One region of the Streptomyces sp. NPDC097640 genome, then DNA from elsewhere that is predicted to be linked to it. Evidence: riboswitches for the same ligand, from Rfam matches in the RefSeq annotation. Region 1 holds a riboswitch; the other holds the start of a gene.
What was found. Region 1 has a riboswitch for glycine ahead of gcvT (glycine cleavage system aminomethyltransferase GcvT). Riboswitches for the same ligand answer to the same signal wherever they lie in the genome.

Region 1 (7,559 bases):
GGGCGGAATTCACCAGCGCCGGGTCATTGACCACGTCCTCGTTGACCTCGGTGACCTCGCCGGAGACCGGCGCGTAGAGATCGCTGACGGATTTCGTGGACTCCAGCTCGCCGCAGGTCTCACCCGCGGTGACCGTCGTGCCGACCTCAGGGAGCTGGACGAAGACGACGTCGCCGAGCGAGTTGGCCGCGAACTCGGTGATGCCGACCGTCGACACACCGTCCTCGTCGGCGGCCGACAGCCACTCGTGCTCCTTGCTGTAACGCAGCTGCTGGGGGTTGTTCATAGTCCGATTCTCCTGGATACGGGGGAGTGCTTGGGAAACGGGTCTTGCCTGGTGGGACAGGCGGCAAGAGCGGCGGCGGCCGCGACGGGCGCTCAGCGCCGCTTGTAGAAGGGGAGGGCCACGACCTCGTACGGCTCATGGGTGCCCCGGATGTCCACCGACACCCCCGCGGTGCCCGGCGCGGCGTGCCCGGCGTCCACGTACGCCATCGCGATCGGCTTCCCGAGGGTGGGCGAGGGCGCGCCCGAGGTGACCTCGCCGATCACCGTGCCGTCCGCGCCGACGACCGCGTACCCCGCGCGCGGGACCCGGCGGCCCGCCGCGACCAGGCCGACCAGCGCCCGCGGCGGGGCGGTCTCGGCCTGCCGCGCCGCCGTCTCCAGGGCCGCGCGCCCGGTGAAGTCACCGGGCTTGCCGAACTTCACCACCCGGCCGAGCCCCGCGTCGAACGGCGTGGTCCCGCGGGTCAGCTCATGCCCGTACAGCGGCATCCCGGCCTCCAGGCGCAGCGTGTCCCGGCAGGAAAGACCGCACGCGATCAGCCCGGCCGGGGCGCCCGCCTCGGTCAGCGCCTGCCACAGCCGCTCGGCGTCCTTCGGCGCGACGAACAGCTCGAAGCCGTCCTCGCCGGTGTAGCCGGTGCGGGCGATCAGCGCCGGGACGCCCGCGACCGTGCCCGGCAGGCCCGCGTAGTACTTGAGGCCGTCCAGATCGGCGTCGGTCAGGCCGCTCAGGATCGTGGCCGCGGCCGGCCCCTGGACGGCGATCAGCGCATAGGCGTCCCGGTCGTCCCGCACGGCCGCGTCCAGGCCCGCGGCGCGCTCGGTCAGCGCGTCCAGCACCACCTGGGCGTTCGAGGCGTTGGCGACCACCAGGAACTCCTGGTCACCGAGGCGGTAGACGATCAGGTCGTCCAGGATGCCGCCCTCGGCGTCGCAGATCATGGTGTAGCGGGCCCGGCCGACGGCGAGCGCCGACAGATGGCCCACCAGCGCCCGGTCCAGGGCGGCGGCGGCCTGTGGCCCGGTGAGTGTGATCTCGCCCATATGGGAGAGGTCGAAGAGGCCGGCGCGGGTGCGCACCGCGGTGTGCTCGTCGCGCTCGCTTCCGTAGCGCAGCGGCATCTCCCAGCCCGCGAAGTCGGTCATGGTGGCGCCGAGCGCGCGGTGCGTCGCGTCCAGCGCGGTACGGCGAGGCGCGGACGGGGGGGACGAGGCGGAGAGGGGAGACGAGGGGGACGGGGCGTCGGTCATGGGGCTGGCTCCAGGGCGGGACGGCGACGAGGACGACGAGGACGAGTCCTCCCCATCTGTCATCGGAACCTGAGAGGTTCGCCGTGACCCCTTCTCCCGGCCGGCGTCGGAGACGTCGTCGCGGAGAGCGGTCCGGCTTGCACCGTGGGTGGAGCCACGCCAGCGGCTCGCTTTTCAGATCTGCCTCGCCCGCGCGGTATCGGGGCCTGAGAGATTCAAGGGAGGACTTGCTCCTTCGGCGCCCCGGACGGCCGGCACTGCTGCCGGTGGCCGAGGACTCTCCCGCGCGGATTCAAGCGGCCTGTATGGAGTTGCGCGCAACATCATCGCACGTACGCCCGAGAAGGGAAGACCCGCTCGCCCCGCGCCGCCGCCCACCCCGGTTCACAAGGCATGAAAGTCCGTCCCACAGGAAGACCACCTTGAAGGACATTACCTTTTCTTGACACTCTTCGGTGAAGAGCCGCAGTGACCGACCTAGGAGGACGATCACGGTGCAGGGGCAGGGTACGTACGGGACGACATGTGGGCCCCTGCCGGTGACGCAGGGCGCGGCGCCAACCGGAGGCGCGACCGGAGGCGTGATCAGACCGGGGCGCCGGGCGGCGGTGCACGACCTGCGCGGTGGCGGCGGCGTTGTCGACGGCGACGGCGACGGCGACGGCGACGGGGGCGACGGCGGCGGCGCGGCCGGGCCCGGGCCCGGGCCCGGGCCCGGACCCGGCCGCGGGTCCAGACCCGGACTCGGCGCGCGCGAGCTGCGCTACCGCACCGGGGACATGGTGGTCGCCTCCGGCCTGCCCGGCAGCGGCAAGAGCACCATGATCGGCCAGGCCGTGCCCGGCCTCGACCAGTCCGGCGGCCCGGTGCTGCGGGTGGACTCACAGGACGCCCGCGAGCGCTGGGAGCGGCGGCTGCCCCGCTGGCTGCCGTACGCCCTCTACCGCCCGCTGGTGCGCTACGCCCACTACGCCGGGCTGCGCCGGGCGCTGCGCTCGGGCGCCAGCGTCGTGGTGCACGACTGCGGCACCCTCTCCTGGGTGCGCCGCTGGCTGGCCCGCGACGCCCGGCGCACCGGCCGCCGGCTGCACATGGTGCTGCTGGACGTGGAGGCCGCGGTGGCCCTGGAGGGGCAGGCCGCGCGCGGCCGTGCGGTCTCTCGCTACGCCTTCGGACGGCACCGCCGCGCGGTGGGGCGGCTGGTCGTCGCCGCCGAGGGCGGGCGGCCGCCCGAAGGCTGCGCGTCGGTGGCGCTGCTGGACCGCACGGCCGCGAGCGCACTGCGCCGGATCGGCTTCGAGTGACGCGCGGCAGGGCGAGGGGAGGCGGCCGTCCTCAACCCTGGTCGGGGGCCGCGTCCACCGGGCGCGGCAGCGGCATGGGGGCGACGGCGTCGTCGGTCGCCTCGGCGGCGGAGAGCGGGGAGGCGGCGGTGGTGAAGGGCTTCGGCGCGGCGGGCTTCGCCGCGGGCTTCTGACCGGGCCTCATGGCGCCGGGCTGGTCGGCGTTCTGGTTCGGGGCGCTGGGCTTCGCGCTCGGCTTCTGGGCACCGGGCTTCTGGGCACCCTGCTGGTCCTGGGCGCCCGGCTTCTCGGCGGCGCCCGGCTTCTCGGTGCCGGGCTTCTCCGCGGCGCCGGGCTTCTCGGTACCGGGCTTCTCGGTGCCGGGCTTCTCCGGGTTCGGCTTCGGGGCGGGCGTCCGGGCGGCGAGGGCGGACGCCTCCACGGCGACGGTCGACGCCTCGTCCGGGAGCGGCAGCATCGGGGGCGTCATCGGCAGGTCCATCCCGGGGAGCGGGCCGATGAGGGCGTTGAGCAGCTCCAGGATGGCGTCGCCGATACGGGGGAGCGCCGCGGCGGCCGCGTCCGCGTCGCCCGCGGCGACGGCGTCCAGCAGGTCGTCGATCGCCCGCTGGAGCTCGTCCAGAGGGTCCGTCGAGACGTCCGTCGGCATGGTCTGGGCGTACGGCGGGGTCGCGGTCTCACCCTGCCCGGCGGCCTGGGGCGGCTTCATGCCCTGGTTGTTCTGGTTGCCCTGGTCGGCGGCCTGCGGCGGCACGGTGATCTGGCCCTGGCCCTGGCCCGCGTTCTGCCCCTGGCCCTGCTCCTGCCCCTGGCCCTGCTCCTGCCCCTGGCCCTGCTCCTGCCCCTGGCCCTGCTCCTGTCCCTGCTCCTGCCCGGGCGGCGTGTCGTCGCGGCGCTCCCGGCCCTGCGTGGTGGCGTTCGGGCCCTGGGCCGCCTCGGCGGACTCGCGGGCGGTCTTCACCGCGCTGTCGATCGCCGTCGCGTGCTTGACCAGCTCGGCCTCGGAGAGCATCCCGCCGGGGGCCTCCTCCACCGCCATGGCCAGGTCGGCGACCCGGTCGAGAAGGACGCGCAGATCGCGCATCGCCTGGGTCTGGGCCGCGGTCAGCGGCTCCTTGGCGAGCGCCGTGGGGGCGGGGGCCTTGGCGCCGGCCGTGCCCCCGTTTCCGCCGACCGTGGCGGCGGACAGGCCGGCGGTGCCGAACAGCAGGGAGCCGGCCATGACAGAGGTGACGAGGACTTCGGCCTTGCGAGACGCGCGGATCATGAGACCTTCCTTCGCTGTGGTGATGTATGGGCGTACTCGGCACCACGGTGCGAGGGGTGCAAACCGAGCGCAACTTGACGATTACGTTCGGAAATGGTCAAAAGACCGTCAAAAGCTGTCCGGGATCGGCTGTTGCCTCCCCTTCGACCTGGGGATTTGCTGTGGAGATCACCGGCCGCCGATGCCGCAAGTCCATGCAGCCGTTAGGGTTCCTGTGCAGGTCGGACGAGATGGCGGTTGAGGCGGAAATGAGCATCCCGGAGCAGCACGGTCCAGCACCGGCTCACGGAGGGTTCCCTGACGGTGCGTTCCCTGCGTTTTCCGAGGCTCCCGGGTTCCCGGGCAACGAGCTCGAGGAAGTGCTCGCGGCCTCGGTCGACGTCCCCGGCGCCGGCGCCCGGATCGTCGAGACCCTGGCCCGCAGCCACGTCTGGGTCCCGCTGCCCAACGGCGGCGGCCCGGACAACAGCGACCTGGACCTGCCCACCATGGAGATCGAAGGCGCCGCGTATGTGCCGGTGTTCAGCTCCGAGCAGCAGTTCCTTCAGGTCGTCGGCGCCCATATGACGTTCACCGTCGCCCCGGCCGTCGAGTTCGCCCGCGGCCTGCCGCCCCAGCTCGGCATCGCCGTGAACCCCGGCGGCGCCGTCGGCGTCCCGCTTCCGCCGCCCGCCGTGGCCGAGCTGTGCCGCACCGGGCGCTCCGAGCTGGACGGCCCGGTCACCGGCGGCCGGGTGCGGCTCTTCGAGCCGGACTGGCAGGAGGAGCCGGTCGACTTCCTGGCCGCCGCCGGGCTCGAGTTCGGCAAGGTGGCCGGGTTGCGGTCTGCCCGGCGCGCCCTGGCCAGCGTCGAGGGGGAGCCGCCCGCGCTGTTCGTCGGCGTCGAGCTGGACCTCCCCGGCCCGGAGGGCCAGGCCGGCGCGGTGGACGCGCTCGGACGGGCGCTCGGCGTGGTGCCGCTGCCGTGGACGGTTCAGCTGGTTCTGCTGGACATCGCGCAGGATCCGGTGGCGGACTGGATGCGCGAGCGGGTGCGACCGTTCTACGACCGTGACCGCTGAGTCGCCCAGGAGACCACTGTAGGGGCCCGTAAGCTGGTTGGATGACCGGTGGCGGGGCGCGTCCGTGCGCCCTTGGTAGCGGTGTGGACAGGCCGAGAGAGGGGCGGACCCAGGTGAGCGCGGGAGGCGGCCACATCGAGCGGATGCTTCAGCAGGTCGCTCCGGGACGGTATGACGCCTATGAGTCGCTGCTGTACGCCCTCGCCGAAGGCCAGGTGTGGATGCTGCTGTGGCAGGGCGCGCCCGGCTCGCCCGACGCGCAGTACGGCAACATGGACGTGGGCGGGCTCGGCTACGCCCCCTGTGTGACCTCCGCTCAGGAGCTCGCCGCCAGCGGCTGGAGCCGCGCCCATGAGGTGGTGAGCGGGCGCCAGATCGCGGCCTCCCTCTTCCCCGACCGGTACGGCCTGTGGCTCAATCCGCACGCCCCCGGCGGCGGTGTCGGCATCCCCTGGCTCGATCTGCGCAGGATCGCCGGCGGCCTGGACCGGCTGCCCGCGGGGCCGCTGCGGCTCAGCGAGCCCTCCCTCGAACTCTCGCAGTTCTACGCCCTGTTGGGGCAGAACGCGCATCGCACGCCCGCGGTGCGGTCGCTGCGCCGCGCCTGGGTGCAGCCCGCGCTCGGCGCGCCGTATCTGGCCATCGGGCTGGATCTGTACGACGGCGGCGCCGCGGCCGTGGAGTCGGCCCGGGTGATGATGCGCCAGTCGGTGGGCGCGGTGCCCGAGGGGCTGCCGGTCTCCACCGTCGCGATGTCCGACGAGTACGACCCGGTGGCGATGTGGATGCGGGCCAGCGCGCGTCCGTTCTTCGACCGGGACGCGTTCGGGGCGGCCCAGCCCGCTCCGGCCCATGGCTACGGGTACCCGCCGCCGCACGGCGGCCAGCGGTCGGGGCCCGCGCCGAGCGCCTGGTAACCGCCTTGTTCGGCGCGCCCCGGTGCTCCCGCGCGCGTTCACGCGCGGCGCTCCGCGCCCGTTCACGCCCTAACACTCCCGTTTGACAGTCCTGTTAACGGGACATTCCGTACCGCTCAGCGGAGTTGTGTTCCGGATAACGGAACACCCCTCACCACATCACGGTTAGGCATCCATTGCCGTGATGGGCTGGCGGGTGATCACAAGCGCGATGAAGACTCCCGCAACAGGAGGTGTCCGTACCTGTGGGTAGCGTGTGCCCCTCCTTCATAAAACTTCCGCACCACGAGCACAACCTTCACCTGCGTTTGTGAACCACGCCGCTACAGCGGCAGGTCGTGGGCCGGTCACCACCGGTCGAGAGGGGTCCCCACCACCATGACGGCACCATTGCACAGCACAGGCACGGATGCGGAGCCGGACGCATCCGTCGATGTCGCAGCGGATGTAGTCAAGGCCTCGGTCGAAGGGCGGTCGCTGCGTCAGATCGCCTGGACGCGCCTCAAGCGGGACAAGCTCGCGCTGGCCGGTGGGGCCGTGGTCGTCTTCCTGGTGCTGGTGGCCGTCTTCGCGCCGCTGATCGTGAGCCTGCTGGGGCACCCGCCCAACGAGTTCCACCAGGAGGAGATCGACCCGCTGTTCGGCACCCCGAAGGGTTCGATGGGCGGCATCAGCTCCGACTTCCTCTTCGGCGTCGAACCGTCGAACGGCCGCGATGTGTTCAGCCGGATCGTCTACGGCGCGCGGATCTCGCTGCTGGTGGCCTTCCTCGCGGCGGTCGTCGCCGTGGTCCTGGGGACCGTCTTCGGCATCATCGCGGGGTATTTCGGCGGCTGGATTGACACCGTTATCAGCCGCGTGATGGACATGCTGCTGGCCTTCCCGCAGCTGCTGTTCATCATCTCCCTGGTCTCCGTGCTCCCGAACGAACTGCTGGGGCTGACCGGCAGCGGGGTGCGTATCGCCATCCTGGTCTCGGTGATCGGCTTCTTCGGCTGGCCGTACGTCGGCCGCATCGTGCGCGGCCAGACGCTGTCGCTGCGCGAGAAGGAGTACGTCGAGGCGGCGCGCAGCCTGGGCGCGGGCCGGCGCTACATCCTCTTCCGGGAGCTGCTGCCCAACCTGGTCGCGCCCATCACCGTCTACGCCACGCTGATGATCCCCACCAACATCCTCACCGAGGCGGCGCTCAGCTTCCTGGGCGCGGGCGTGAGGCCGCCCACCGCCTCCTGGGGTCAGATGCTCTCCAAGGCCGTCGGCACCTATCAGGACGACCCCATGTTCATGATCATCCCGGGTCTGGCGATCTTCATCACCGTGCTGGCGTTCAACCTCTTCGGTGACGGCGTCCGCGACGCCCTCGACCCGAAGGGAACGCGTTGACGGCGACCCGCGCGGCCGCGGCCCAGCCGCACCGATACGAATCTGCCCCTGCCGCACCTGTCAGGCGGCGGTCACCCGAAGGTTCCCC
Region 2 (7,559 bases), on a different contig from region 1:
CCCGTGGTGCCGACGGTGGTCGAGCCCTACCTGCCGATCGCCGTCGTCGCCGCGCTCGACGCGGTGTTCGGAGGCCTTCGGGCGATGCTCGACGGGATCTTCGACGACAAGGTCTTCGTCGTCTCGTTCCTGTCCAATGTGGTGGTCGCCGCGCTGATCGTCTTCCTCGGCGACAAGCTCGGGGTCGGTGCCCAGCTGTCCACCGGTGTCGTGGTCGTGCTCGGCATCCGGATCTTCTCCAACGCCGCCGCCATCCGCCGCCATGTCTTCCGGGCGTGAGCCGATGACGACCGACGACACCCCGGAGCAGCCCCCGGCCCAGCGGGCGACCCGCGAGCCGGAGGAGACCCGTGAGCCGGGGACGGTTCCCCAGGCGCGACGGGAGGAGCCCCGCAGGCCCGACAGGCCCGACAGGCCCGAGAAGTCGGAGCAGCCCGAGAGGCCCGGGCGGGACACCGCACCGGACGGCGAGCCGGCCGAGGGCTCCGGCGCGGAGCCCGGCGAGGGGCCCGGAGACGGCCCTGAGGACCGTCGGAGCCCCTCGGCGGCCTCGACGCCCCAGGAGCCGTCCACCGGCCGTCAGCGGCTGGCGAAGGGCCTGTGGCCGCCACGGCTGACGCGGGCTCAACTCATCGTGGCGCTCCTGCTGTTCGGCCTCGGGCTCGGTCTGGCCATCCAGGTGCGCTCGACCAATGAGAACAGCGTGCTGCGCGGCGCGCGGCAGGAGGACCTGGTCCGCATTCTCGACGAGCTGGACAACCGCACCCAGCGGCTCCAGGAGGAGAAGCAGCGGCTGGAGAACCAGCGGAACGACCTGGAGAACAGCTCGGACCAGGCCGAGGAGGCCCGTAAGCAGACGGCCCAGAAGGAGCGGCAGCTCGGGGTGCTCGCGGGCACGGTCGCCGCCGAGGGTCCGGGCATCACCATGAAGATCGACGCGTCGAAGGGCACCGTGGAGTCGGACATGCTGCTCGACGCGGTCCAGGAACTGCGCGCCGCCGGGGCCGAGGCCATTCAGATCGGCGAGGTGCGGGTGGTCGCGAGCACGTACTTCGCGGACGTCGGCGGCGCGGTGGAAATCGATGGACGGAAAGTGACACAGCCGTACGTGATCAAGGTCATCGGCAAGCCGGAGGACTTGGAGCCGGCCCTGAACATTCCGGGCGGAGTGGTGCAGAGCCTGGAGAAGGAGCAGGCCACCGTGTCCATCGAGCGCTCAAAGAAGATCGTCGTCGACGCCTTGCGGTCGGCGAAGCGGCCTGACTACGCTCGGTCGTCGTCGCGGTGAGGCGGTTCGGTATGGGAGTCTCGCGGCTGGACAATGAGGCCGCGGGGGGTCGGCGCACCGGAAGAGTGGCGCGTGATGGAAACTGTCTGGTGGTCACGGACGTTGTGATGGTGTCCGGACCGTCTGGTGTGTGCATCGAGGGTTTGCCCTGCCCCACGGGCGGGTCTGTTTCAGTCAAGGGGAATCGCCCGTGAAGTTGTTCGGGAAGTTGTTCGGCAAGAGCGCACGCCAGGACGGCGGCAGCAGCACTGCCCGCCACCGTGCCCCGCGTGCCGCGGAGGAGAGCGGGGTGAGCGAGGAGCGTCCGCTGTTCCGGGACGGTGGAGGTATTCCGGGTGGTCAGGGCGCGTCTTCTGTTGACCCTTCCGCGTCCGGACGCATAGGTTTCGGGGAGCCATCGACCGCGAACACGGGCGGAGGGGTCGGCTTGCAGGTATGCACGAGGTGCGGCCACCAGAACGCCGTGGCCAGCCGGTTCTGCTCCAACTGCGGTGCGCCGCTGCGGGGCCAGGTGCCGTCCGAGCGTGCCTCGGAGACCACCTCCACCATCTCGATCTCCGGGCTGGAGGCGTACGACTCCGAGGTGACCGGGCAGACTCCGCTGCCCTCGCTCTCGCCGGAGGCCCAGGCCGCCGTCGAGGCGCTGCCCCCGGGGTCGGCGCTGCTGGTGGTCCGCCGCGGGCCCAACTCGGGCAGCCGCTTCCTGCTGGACAGCGATGTGACCACGGCCGGGCGTCATCCGCAGAGCGACATCTTCCTGGACGACGTGACGGTTTCGCGCCGCCATGTGGAGTTCCGGCGCGGCCAGGACGGCTCCTTCACGGTCGCCGACGTCGGCAGCCTGAACGGGACGTATGTCAACCGCGAGCCGATCGATTCGGCCATTCTCAACAGTGGTGACGAGGTCCAGATCGGCAAGTACCGGATGGTCTTCTACCCGAGTCTGCGGGGCTTCGGCATCTGACCCGTCAGGGGAGGTCCATGCTTCAGACACCGTCGGGCGGTGCCGACACCGGCACCGCCCCCGCGGGCAGCCGGTCGATGAGCATCGGCACCGTGCTGAATCTGCTGCGGGACGAATTCCCCGAGGTCACCGTCTCCAAGATCCGTTTCCTGGAGGCCGAGGGCCTGGTCGAGCCGCGGCGCACGCCCTCCGGCTATCGCAAGTTCAGCCCGGAGGACGTGGCGCGGCTCGGCCATGTCCTGCGGATGCAGCGTGACCACTATTTGCCACTGAAGGTCATTCGGGAGCATCTCGACGCCCTGGAGCGCGGCGAGCGGCCACAGCTGCCCGTCGCGGCCTCCGGGTCCCGGCTGCCCGCCTCGGTCGAGGAGGGCCCGGAGAGGGCCGTGGAGCGGCCCACGGCCGCCCGCGTGGGCCGGGCCGAGCTGCTGGCCGCGGCCGGGATCGACGAGGGGAGACTGGCCGAGTGGGAGTCGTTCGGGCTGATCGGGCCGGGAGCGGACGGCGGATACGACATCGAGGCGGTGACGGTCGCCAGGCTCGTCGCGGACCTGGGTCGTTTCGGTCTGGAACCACGTCATTTGCGGATCATGAAAGCCGCCGCGGAGCGCGAGGCGGGGCTGGTCGAGCAGGTGGTGGCGCCCCTGCGACGACACCGAAATCCGCAGACCAGAGCGCATGCGGAGGCCAGCGCCCGGGAGCTGGCCGAGCTGTCGGTGCGGCTTCACGCGGCCTTCGTTCAGTCCGCTCTGCGGGCCGGTTCGCGGTGACCGGCGCGGTCCCGACTATCCAAACCGGCCGGGCACGTCCTAGGGTTGCTGTGTGAACGAGCTCGACGTCGTGGGTGTCCGGGTGGAGATGCCCTCCAACCAACCGATCGTGCTCCTGCGCGAGGTAGGAGGCGACCGCTACCTCCCCATTTGGATCGGACCGGGGGAGGCGACGGCGATTGCCTTCGCCCAGCAGGGCATGGCTCCGGCGCGCCCGCTGACCCACGACCTCTTCAAGGACGTGCTCGACGCGGTCGGCCAGCAGCTCACGGAGGTCCGGATCACGGATCTGCGCGAGGGAGTCTTCTACGCGGAGCTGGTGTTCGCCAGCGGTGTGGAGGTCAGCGCCCGGCCGTCCGACGCCATAGCGCTGGCGCTGCGCACCGGCACGCCGATCTACGGCAGTGACGGGGTGCTGGACGACGCGGGGATCGCCATCCCGGACGAGCAGGAGGACGAAGTGGAGAAGTTCCGCGAGTTCCTCGACCAGATCTCGCCCGAGGACTTCGGCACCAGCAGTCAGTGAGCCGTCGGAGGCGCTGAGGCCGAGTGCGGCCGCCGGGCCGGCAGTGGCCGGTAAGCGGCGGGCATTGAGCTGTCCGCTGATCTTCGCCAGCGCATTCGAGTAGCCTTTCCCGCAAGAAGGGCACGGGAAACCACCCGTAGGGTGATTATCACTCGGCGTGCCGAGTGTGGCGATCGTTGACGCACCCCGGGTGACTGCCTACCGTCGAGAAGGCAGGTCGAGGACGGAGGTCGGCGTGAGAAGCAGCGGCGACGGCACGGCGGCGGGCGGTCCGTATGCGCTCCAGGGGAGCGCACCGGGCGAACCGGCACTGAAGGCTCGGGTGGCGGCACAGGCCGCACCGCCGCGCGAAGGCGCCGTGGCGAAGCCCGAGAAGGTGGGGTACCGCGGTCCGACCGCGTGCGCCGCCGCGGGCATTACTTACCGCCAGCTGGACTACTGGGCGCGCACCGGGCTCGTGGAGCCCAGCGTGCGGCCCGCGTACGGCTCGGGCAGTCAGCGGCTCTACAGCTTCCGGGACGTCGTCGTCCTCAAGATCGTCAAGCGGCTGCTGGACACCGGCGTGTCCCTTCAGAACATCAGGGCCGCCGTTCAGCACCTGCGCTCGCGCGGCTTGGACGACCTCGCCCAGATGACGCTGATGAGCGACGGGGCGACGGTGTACGAGTGCACCTCGCCCGACGAGGTGGTCGACCTTCTCCAGGGCGGCCAGGGCGTCTTCGGGATCGCCGTGGGCGTGGTGTGGCGGGACGTGGAGAGCGCGCTCGCCCAGCTGCACGGCGAGCGGGTGGACACCGGCGAGACGCTGGTGGGCCACAACCCCACCGACGAACTCGCGCGGCGCCGCAACCGCGCGGGCTGAGACCGTCCGGCCCGGGCCGCGTGCCCGGGCCGCGAGTGTCAGTGGCATGCGGCAGCATCGGTAGGTGTGAGGGGTGCGCCGACCATTCTGCATCTGGACATGGATGCCTTTTACGCCGCGGCGGAGCAGGCGGCCAAGCCCAGCCTGCGCGGCAAGCCGGTGATCGTCGGCGGCCTCGGGCCGCGCGGCGTGGTGGCCACGGCCTCTTATGAGGCGAGGGTGTTCGGGGTCCACTCGGCCATGGCGATGGCCCAGGCCCGCCGCCTCTGTCCGAACGCGGCGTATCTCACCCCCCGCTTCTCCCTGTACCGCCAGGTGAGTGACACCGTCATGGGCCTGCTGGGGGCGCTCTCCCCGCTGGTCGAGCCGCTGAGCCTGGACGAGGCGTTCGTGGATCTGGAGGCGGGCGGTGTTCCGGCCACCTCCGCGGCGGCGCGGGCCGTGGGGGAGCGGCTGCGGGCGGACATAGCGGCGGCGACCGGGCTGACCGGCTCGGTGGGCCTGGCCGGGTCCAAGATGCTCGCCAAGATCGCCTCCGAGCAGGCCAAGCCCGATGGACTGACGCTCATCCAGCCGGGGACCGAGCGGGAGCTGCTGGGGCCGATGCCGGTGCGCACCCTCCCCGGGGTGGGTCCGGCCACCGCGGAGGCGCTGCGCCGGGCCGGGATCCACACGGTCGCCGAGACCCGGGAGGCGGGCGAGGAGGAGCTGGTGCGGCTGCTGGGCAAGGCCCATGGCGCGTCGCTGTACGGCATGGCCTGGGGGCGGGACGACCGGCCGGTGGTCGCCGAGCGGGACGCCAAGTCCGTATCGGTGGAGGACACCTTCGACGTCGACCTCACCGACCGCACGCGGGTGCAGGTGGAGGTGGCGCGGCTCGCCGAGCGGTGTGTGCGGCGGCTGCGCGGGGCCGGCCGCTCGGGGCGCACGGTCGTGCTGAAGGTGCGGCGTTACGACTTCTCCACGCTGACCCGGTCCGAGACGCTGCGCGGGCCGACGGACGACCCCGCGGTGGTGCGGGAGGCCGCGGCGCGGCTGCTGGAGGGCGTGGACACCACGGCGGGGGTGCGGCTGCTGGGAGTGGGCGTGAGCGGTCTGGCGGACTACACCCAGGAGGATCTGTTCGCCCAGGCCGCGCAGGCCGCCCACGAGGCACAGGAGGCCGCGGAGGGGGCGCGGGAGGCCGGAGGGACACCCGAGGCCGCGCCGGCGGTCCTGGAGGGGAGCGACGAGCCCGACGACACCGCCAGGCCGCGCCGCTGGCTGCCCGGCCTCGATGTGCGACACGCCGAGTACGGGGCGGGGTGGGTGCAGGGCAGCGGGGTCGGCCGGGTGACCGTGCGGTTCGAGGAGCCCTGGTCGCGGCCGGGCCGGGTGCGGACGTTCGCGGTCGACGACCCGGCGTTGGAGCCGGGCGAGCCGCTGCCGCTGGTCCGGCCCGCCGTGAGCGACGCCCCCGAGGGCCAGCCGACCGACGCCCCCGAGGCCGACCCGGCCGAAAACCAGGGCCAGGGCCCGGGCCGGGGTCAGCCGCTCACGTCGAGACCGTAGTGGTGGTAGAGCTGCAACTCCTGCTCGGGCGACAGATGGCGGCCGACTCCGAAGTCCGGCGCGTCCTTGATCAGCGCCCGCTCGTACGGCACCCGCAGCGTGTCGTCGACGATCTCGCTCGGTTCGAGTGGCACGAACACGTCCCGGCTGAACAGCCCGGTGCGTACCGCGGCCCACTCCGGCTCGCCGGTCGCGTCGTCGAGGTAGACCTCGTCCACGGTACCGATCTTCGCGCCGTCGCGGTCCAAGGCCTTTCGGCCGATGAGGGTCCGCGGATCGATGTCGGTCTGCACACTCTCTCCCATAGGTGACTGTTTCATCGTCAATGCCGTGATACCTAAGAAAAGCCACAATTCCGTGCCCGTCCACTCGAGCGCTCGCCCAAAACCCCTGGCGGCAGGCTCGCTGGTAGGCTGACGGTGGCTGCAGACCCCGTGCGGGAGAGCTCTTCGACGATGTCGTCGGAGGCGCCGAAGGAGCAAATCCTCCCCGGAAACTCTCAGGCACACGTACCGTGCGGGTGAGGTCACTCTGGAAAGCAGGGTGGGTCACGGGCGAGTACAGCACCGGAACCCCTCCTCACCGACGGTGAAAGCCGGATCGCCACCCGCGGACCGGTGAAGCTCTCAGGTTGAGATGACAGAGGGGGAGGCCGTTCGGGCACCCCGCGTCGTGGTGCCCCTCGTCGGTCGTACAGACCAGGAGGCCTCGCAGATGACTGCCAACCGCACCTCGCTGACCGAGCTGGAACGCGGTACTCCGTTTGAGCAGCGCCATATCGGACCCGATGCCGAGGCCCAGGCCAAGATGCTCGCGCAGGTCGGCTTCGGCTCGCTCGACGAACTCACCCAGGCCGCCGTGCCCGACGTCATCAAGAGCACCGAGGGGCTGGGGCTGCCCCCGGCCCGCACCGAGGCCGAAGTGCTGGCCGAGCTGCGCGGCCTGGCCGAGCGCAACCAGCTGCTCGCCCCGATGATCGGCCTCGGCTACTACGGCACGTTCACCCCGCCGGTGATCCTGCGCAATGTGCTCGAGAGCCCCGCCTGGTACACCGCGTACACGCCCTACCAGCCGGAGATCTCCCAGGGCCGGCTGGAGGCGCTGCTCAACTTCCAGACCGTCGTCGCCGACCTCACCGGGCTGCCCACGGCCGGCGCCTCGCTGCTGGACGAGGCCACCGCCGCCGCCGAGGCCATGGCGCTGTCGCGGCGGGTGGGCAAGGTCAAGCAGGGCGTGTTCCTGATCGACGCCGACACCCTGCCGCAGACCGTCGCGGTCATCCGGACCCGCGCCGAGCCCACCGGCGTCGAGGTGGTCGTCGCCGACCTCTCGGCGGGCATACCGGCCGAGGTGGCCGAGCGCGGCGTGTTCGGCGTGCTGCTCCAGTACCCGGGCGCCTCCGGCGCCGTGCGCGACCCGCGCCCGGTCATCGAGCGGGCCCATGAGCTCGGCGCCGTGGTCACCGTCGCCGCCGATCTGCTCGCCCTCACCCTCCTCACCTCGCCCGGCGAGCTGGGCGCCGACATCGCGGTCGGCAACAGCCAGCGGTTCGGGGTGCCGATGGGCTTCGGCGGCCCGCACGCCGGGTTCATGGCCGT

Region 2: linked by a shared signal. The riboswitch ahead of gcvP (aminomethyl-transferring glycine dehydrogenase) and the one ahead of gcvT (glycine cleavage system aminomethyltransferase GcvT) in region 1 are both predicted to bind glycine.

What each region holds. Positions count from the first base shown of each region.
Region 1 is NZ_JBEOSB010000007.1:88,564-96,122, reverse strand. It holds gene gcvH (glycine cleavage system protein GcvH) at 1-286, opposite strand, end outside; gene gcvT (glycine cleavage system aminomethyltransferase GcvT) at 379-1,539, opposite strand; glycine riboswitch at 1,724-1,834, opposite strand; gene ABTY62_RS12745 (AAA family ATPase) at 2,121-2,843, shown strand; gene ABTY62_RS12740 (hypothetical protein) at 2,875-4,110, opposite strand; gene ABTY62_RS12735 (enhanced serine sensitivity protein SseB) at 4,359-5,171, shown strand; gene ABTY62_RS12730 (enhanced serine sensitivity protein SseB C-terminal domain-containing protein) at 5,315-6,088, shown strand; gene ABTY62_RS12725 (ABC transporter permease) at 6,467-7,471, shown strand.
Region 2 is NZ_JBEOSB010000022.1:192,772-200,330, reverse strand. It holds gene ABTY62_RS31185 (small basic family protein) at 1-279, shown strand, start outside; gene ABTY62_RS31180 (DUF881 domain-containing protein) at 284-1,288, shown strand; gene ABTY62_RS31175 (FHA domain-containing protein) at 1,419-2,252, shown strand; gene ftsR (transcriptional regulator FtsR) at 2,270-3,022, shown strand; gene ABTY62_RS31165 (bifunctional nuclease family protein) at 3,075-3,548, shown strand; gene ABTY62_RS31160 (MerR family transcriptional regulator) at 3,784-4,410, shown strand; gene ABTY62_RS31155 (DNA polymerase IV) at 4,477-5,961, shown strand; gene ABTY62_RS31150 (PRC-barrel domain-containing protein) at 5,937-6,266, opposite strand; glycine riboswitch at 6,389-6,486, shown strand; glycine riboswitch at 6,487-6,614, shown strand; gene gcvP (aminomethyl-transferring glycine dehydrogenase) at 6,676-7,559, shown strand, end outside.